DNA from 2 places in the Glutamicibacter bergerei genome. Region 2 is predicted to be linked to the other one. Evidence: predicted binding sites of a transcription regulator. Region 2 holds the regulator's gene; the other holds the start of a gene.
What was found. The regulator Rex, encoded in region 2, represses fermentation and respiration genes when NADH is low (regulators of the CRP and FNR family bind a similar motif). The targets are predictions, from matches to a motif close to CTTGTGAANNNNTTCACAAG.
Positions count from the first base shown of each region.

Region 1: ACX5K5_RS07865 (glyceraldehyde-3-phosphate dehydrogenase) is a predicted target of Rex. The motif match lies at 1,757-1,776, and genes of this name have one in related genera.

Region 1 covers NZ_CM137131.1:1,711,381-1,714,789, forward strand. The annotation lists gene ACX5K5_RS07855 (dihydrolipoyl dehydrogenase family protein) at 1-1,344, shown strand, start outside; RNA gene rnpB (RNase P RNA component class A) at 1,392-1,747, shown strand; gene ACX5K5_RS07865 (glyceraldehyde-3-phosphate dehydrogenase) at 1,931-3,388, shown strand.
Region 2 covers NZ_CM137131.1:2,604,094-2,607,502, forward strand. The annotation lists gene ACX5K5_RS12120 (histidine phosphatase family protein) at 1-45, opposite strand, end outside; gene ACX5K5_RS12125 (hypothetical protein) at 230-985, shown strand; gene ACX5K5_RS12130 (redox-sensing transcriptional repressor Rex) at 1,074-1,709, opposite strand; gene ACX5K5_RS12135 (glutaredoxin family protein) at 1,769-2,005, opposite strand; gene ACX5K5_RS12140 (HAD family hydrolase) at 2,077-2,883, shown strand; gene ACX5K5_RS12145 (30S ribosomal protein bS22) at 2,971-3,069, opposite strand; gene ACX5K5_RS12150 (helix-turn-helix domain-containing protein) at 3,208-3,409, opposite strand, start outside.

The DNA of each region.
Region 1 (3,409 bases), 890 kb from region 2:
TTGCGGGTCGCAATCATTGAGTCTGAACTGGTTGGCGGCGAATGTTCCTATTGGGCGTGCATGCCGTCCAAGGCACTGCTTCGCAGTGGGCAGGCGTTGAATGCGGCACGCAGGTTACCTGGAGCAAAGCAGGCAATCACCTCACCGATCAACGTCGAGCAGGTATTAGCGCGACGGGATTCATTCGCCGGTGACTGGGATGACTCGGGGCAAACCGGGTGGCTAGACTCGGCGGGGATTGAGCTGATTCGCGGCCGCGGTGAACTTGTCGGTGCGCATCTTGTCCAGGTTGGACAGGCCCAGTATTCGGCGCTCGCCGTGGTGCTTGCTACCGGTTCGGTGCCGGCGCTGCCCAATATTGAGGGTTTAGTACAGGCCAAGCCCTGGGGCACCAGAGAAGCTACCGCGGCTAAAGAAATTCCCGCGCGCTTGATCATTATTGGTGCAGGTGTGGCGGGCACCGAGCTGGCCTTCGCCTTTTCTTCCCTTGGTTCACAGGTCACGATGCTCTCCCGCGGATCCTTGGTCAGTCGTGAGGAACCATTTGTTGGCAAATATCTTGCGAAAGCACTAGAAGTTGCGGGCGTTCAGTTCCTTCAGGGTGTCACCCCGGATCGTGTAGACCGAGACGCAGAGGGTGTGGTGAGCGTCCGGCTTGGGGACGGTAGGCAAATTTTCGCCGATCAGGTGCTGGTTTCTACCGGCAGGCGGGCTAATACCGCGAATCTTGGCTTGGCGGCACTGAACCTGGACCCCACGGCAAAGCTGAGTGTGGATGACACGATGCTCGTTGAGGGCTTCGACTGGCTTTACGCGGTGGGCGATGTGAATTCCCGCGCCGCACTAACCCATCAGGGAAAGTACCAGGCTCGCATTGCCGGTGAGGCGATCGCCGCGCGGCGCAACGGCGAACAGCTCTCGGAAAGGCAGTGGGGTAGCCACGTGGCGAGCGCTGATCACGTCGCCGTCCCACGAGTAATTTTTAGTGACCCGCAGGTCGCGGCCGTCGGAATGACCGAAGCGGAAGCGCGAGCTAAAAAACTCAACATCCGCTGTGTGGAGTACGAGCTGGGTGCAGTGGCCGGCGCCAGTCTGCACGCCGACGGGTATCAGGGCCATGCCAAGTTGGTCGTTGAGCAAAATCGCCAGGTGGTTATCGGGGCAACCTTTGTCGGTCAAGATGTCGCAGAGCTTTTGCACGCGGCGACTATTGCGATTGTCGGCGAGGTGGCTATGGACAGGTTGTGGCATGCGGTTCCCGCATACCCAACGATCAGTGAAATTTGGTTGCGCTTATTGGAGGAATATCATTTCGCTACGCCAAATGTGGCCAGCGGCTCGTAAGGCGAAGTCGGTGTAAGGAAACTGGCGGGGCTAGAATGGTTAACGAATGGGATGACTAGGCGATCGCGTGCCGTGCAAACGGCCCGAGGAACGTCCGGGCTCCACAGAACAGGGTGGTGGGTAACGCCCACTCGGGGTAACCCGCAGGCTAGTGCCACAGAAAATAGACCGCCAGGTTTTCCTGGTAAGGGTGAAACGGTGGTGTAAGAGACCACCAGCATTCCGGGTGACCGGGATGGCTTGGTAAACCCCACCCGGAGCAAGGTCAGACAGACTGCGTTATGAGGGCTGTTCGCCCCATGCAGTCGGGTGGACCGCTAGAGGCTGTCGGCAACGGCAGTCGTAGATAGATGATCGTCTTCGCGCAAGCGGACAGAACCCGGCGTATCGGTCATCCCATTCACTCACCACTCTGGTGAGATGATTCACAGGCGTCAGGCTCCGCTTCGCGGGTGCACCGTCTAGAATAGATACGTACTTGCGGGGATGATCCTGTTACCCCGCGCCACCGCAAAAGCAATGGTGCTTCTCACGGTGCCAACCGACTTTATGGATCTGGAAGTCGGCTGAAATGGAAGGATTTTCTGTGACCCAGCAGTCTGTCGTTGCCCAGGAAGAATGGAGCGGGCGCGAAGAGCTCGCCGAGGCCATGATTCCACTGATCGGACGTCTTAACCGCAAGAACAATGTGGTGACCTCGATCTACGGCCGTAAGTTGATCAACCAGTCGGCCATCGACATCATCAAGGCCCACCGCGTAGTGCGCCGGATTGATGGCAAGGAATTGGCGTTGACCACTACCATGCCGATCCTTGAAGCAATTGAATCCTTGAACGTTGGTTCGGTTTCCGTTGACTTGGGCCGCCTGAACAAGAAGTTCGTCGAATCCGGTTCGCAGGACCTGAACGCATTCCTCACCCAAGAATTGGGCGAAAAGGTCGGTCAGGCTGGCGCCACCGACGTTGAGCCACAGGACGTCGTGCTCTACGGATTTGGCCGTATCGGCCGTCTGCTGGCACGTATCCTCATCGAGCGCGGAGGCTACGGCCTGCGCCTGCGAGCCATCGTGGTGCGTAAGGGCTCGGATGACGACATCGTCAAGCGTGCTTCGCTGCTGCGTCGCGACTCGGTCCACGGCCGCTTTGACGGCTCGATCACCGTGGACGAGGCCAACAGCACCATCTTGGCCAACGGCACCCTGATCAAGGTCATCTACTCGAATGACCCAACCACCGTTGACTACACCGAGCATGGCATCAACAACGCCATCGTGGTGGATAACACCGGTCGCTGGCGCGATGAGGCTGGCCTGTCCCAGCACCTGCAGGCCAAGGGTGTTGCCCGCGTGCTGCTGACCGCACCGGGCAAGGGTGATCTGAAGAACATCGTCCACGGCATCAATGATTCCTGGATCACCGCCGAGGACAAGATCGTCACCGCCGCGTCGTGCACGACCAACGCGATCACCCCGATTCTGAAGGCACTGAACGACAAGTTCGGCGTCATCCACGGACACGTTGAAACCGTTCACTCGTTCACCAACGACCAGAACCTGATCGACAACTTCCACAAGGGTGAGCGTCGCGGCCGTTCGGCAGCGCTGAACATGGTGATCACCGAAACCGGTGCCGCCAAGGCCGTCGCCAAGGCCCTGCCAGAGCTCGAAGGCAAGCTGACCGGTAACGCAATCCGCGTGCCAACCCCAGATGTCTCCATGGCGATCCTGAACCTCAACCTTGAGAACGGGACCACCAAGGAAGAGCTGAACGCTTACCTGCGTGAGGCTTCGCTGACCTCCAGCCTGCACCGCCAGATCGACTACATCGATTCCCCTGAGGTGGTGTCCACCGACTTCGTCGGCTCACGCCGCGCAGGTATCGTCGATGGTTTGGCTACCATCGTCTCGGACAAAAACGCTATCGTTTACGTCTGGTACGACAACGAATTCGGTTACTCCTGCCAGGTAGTGCGCGTGATTGAATCAATCGCCGGCACTCACCCGGTAGCGGTTCCTGCAGTACAGGCTCAGCCGGCTTCCGTCTAAGTCTTAATGCATGCACGCAGC
Region 2 (3,409 bases):
GAGAACTTCCCCGTGGCGCAACAAATGAACGGTTGAAACTGGCATGGTTACAGTCTCTCAAACAATCAACCTAAAAGATGAAAATTGTGGCCACGATCAAGTATTCACAGCATCCGCATGGGATTCCCATATCAAAAAACCATCCTTTCGGAGGGCCTGATCACAATCGCCACCAACTAGGCTAGAAGATAGAGAAATTTGATAGCTCAGCAACATGCAAAGGATGGTTATGAGCACCAACGATCCAAACCAGCCGGGCCAGCCGTACAACCCTGCGGCGGGCTCCGGAAATTCGAACCCGAGCCCTTACGGCGAGAATCCATACGGCAGTCAGCCCAACCCTTATGGCCAAAATGCGGGGCAACAGCAGCCCCCACAGTTCCAGCAGTATCCGCAGCAAGGTGGATACGCACCGGTGCAACCACCGACCGAGCGTCCCAAAACGCTGCAGATCGCGTTTATATTGATCATGCTCGCCGGAGTGTTTAACGCCGCATCAAGCTGGCTCATCAACAGCACCAATCTCATTGGTAACGTCATCACTTCTCAGTGGACGCTATTTGAAGAGCAGATGCGTGCCTCGATGGAGACGAACAGCGACCCCGCAGTCAATGCAGAGCTTGAAAAAATGCTCGCCAATCCCGACGCATTTATGGCTCAGATCTCCTCATCGATGACCAGCTTCACCATCGTTGGTATGATTATCAGCTTGCTGGCTTACTTCTTGGTCGGTTTTTTTGTTGGTCGTGGCGTCGGCGCGATGCGTATTATCGCCACCATCTTTGCTGTTCTTTCGATCATCAGTTTGCTGATGTACCTGCCAATGATCAGCATGTACGCGAACTCCTCGGACACCATGATGGTCAACGTGGTATTCACCCTCAGTGTGCTGCTCGGTATCGGGGGCGTAGTTTTTGCTTGGTTGCCTGAGTCCTCGAAGTACATCGTTGCGCGCCGCATGGCCCGCCGCGCCGGTTACCGCTAAGCCGTACGGGCATTCTGATTCAGCCTTAACAACCTAGGTCACGACTTCTCAGAAGTCGTGACCTAGGTTGTTTCTTTAGGCTTCGCCTTTAGCTTTGAACCGCGTGATAGGCCAGAATCTGTAATTCGGTTGACAGATCCACGCGGCGCACAATCATCCCAGCGGGAATTCGCAAGGGGCGAGGAGCGAAGCTGAGTACCGACTTCACCCCATGCGCTGCCAGTGCATCAATCAATTCTTGGGCGGCCTCCCCCGGAACGGCGAGAACCGCAATATTGATTTGTTCTCGGCGGATCACCTCGCCCAGGGTGCCAATTGGCTCAACCACAAGATCTCCGACGCCACTGCCGATTAAGTTCGTAGACGTATCAAGAATTGCTCGGACCTTGAATCCACGACTGGCAAAGCCGGCATAACCGCTCAAGGCGCGTCCCAGGTTACCTGCACCAAGGATGGCTACCCGCCAGTCCTTGGTCAATCCCAGCGTCCGGTTGATATGTTCGGCCAGTTCGGTCACCACATATCCCACGCCGCGGGTTCCATAGGACCCAAGCAGTGAGAGATCTTTACGCAGAATCGCCGGATTAACGCCGGCTTCTTTGGCCAGCACACCAGAACTCGTGCGTTCGGTGCCTTGCGCTTCGAATGCGTTCAGGGCGCGCAGGTATTGGGTCAATCGGGTCAATGTTGCTTCGGGCAATACCCGCGGCTCAGGCTCAGTCATGAGCAGCAGTTCGAACAGGTTTTGTGAGCGCAGGACATGTCTCTGGGGTCTTCATACGGTTAGCTACCCAGCAGACGTTCGAGGCGTTGGCCGTCAACAGTCCAGAAGTCGCGCACTTGACCGTCAATGAGCAACACCGGCACCTCTTCGTGGTGCCTGGCCAGTAGTTCTGGGTGCTCATCAATGTCGAGTTCTGAGAACTCCATGTTCATTCGTTCGGTGACGTCTTTGACCGTGGCTCGGGCCGCCGCGCATAGGTGGCATCCTTGACGCACCAACAACTGAATCTCATGCAATTTACTCACCCTTCAATAATCTCACGAGCCGCAACCAGCGTCTAAGTCGAGAATGAAATAAACTGAATCAAATGCAGTCATCAGAGCACCTCAGCGAGCAGCCCACCACGACGCCACACGATGTCGTTGCCGCCTTCTTCGATGTGGATAACACCATGGTGCGCGGTGCCACCCTATATTTGCTGGCCCGAAAAATGCATCAGCGCCGGTTCTTTCAGTTTCGTGAAATTTTATGGTTTGCTCTCAAGCAGTTACGTTTTGCCGCCCGTGGCGAGCATATTGGCGACATCCACCAGATTCGTGACCGTGCTTTACTCATGGCCAAGGGTATTTCCGTGGCCGAGATGGCCCAAATTGGCCAAGAGATCTATGACGAGTACATCGAACCAAAACTTTGGAAAGGTACCGTCTCGATTGCCCATCAGCATTTAGCCGTAGGGCGTGAGGTGTGGCTAGTGACGGCAACTCCCCTGGAAGTAGCGAACGTCATATCCGAAAGGCTGACATTAACCGGTGCCTTGGGGACGGTTGTGGAGCGTAAAGACGGAAAATACACCGGTGCGTTGGCCACCCCGATCCTGCATGCAGCCGAAAAAGCACAAGCTATTCGATTGCTAGCTAAAGAACGCGGGATCAAGCTTTCGAAATCGTGGGCCTACTCTGATTCCTATAACGATGTGCCGCTGTTAGAGGCCGTAGGCCACCCGGTGGCGATCAACCCCGACGCCCGGCTCCGTGCCTACGCTAAACGCCGTGGTTGGCAAGTCTACGACTTCCGCACCGGTCAGCGTGCAGCACGGATCAGTTTGCGCCTTGCGGGCGTTCTAGGCGCGCTGTGGGCCGCCAGGCGGTCATTGCTCGCTCGGCGCGGCCGATAGTTCCAGAAAAAGCAATCGCCACCGTCAAGGTCAAACCTTGATACGGTGGCGATAATTGCCAAGAGGCAAAAGCTGCTTGAAGCAGATTTACTTCTTATTGCGACGCTGGTGACGAGTTTTACGAAGCAATTTGCGGTGCTTCTTCTTCGACATACGCTTGCGGCGCTTCTTGATAACAGAGCCCATAGTGGTTCCTCACAAACTAATTAAATATGTCAACCAAAATGTAGGCCTTGAAACTATTCTAAGCCACAAGGTTGACCGGACGTTAAACGTTCCTTAACAGATTACCCGCTTTTCGGTCATGCTCTGACCATCGCGCGGCTATCGACCGAGGGAACCCGTTCCACGCTGCGGATCAATCGCCGCAGCTTGCAGGTATGCTTCCACTGCGTTTTCAGGAACACGATAGGAGCGACCGAATTGAACAGCAGGCAGGTCGCCTGCATGAATCAAGCGATAAACCGTCATTTTGGAAACACGCATCATTTCGGCCACTTCGGCGACCGTCATGAAACGGGCTCCT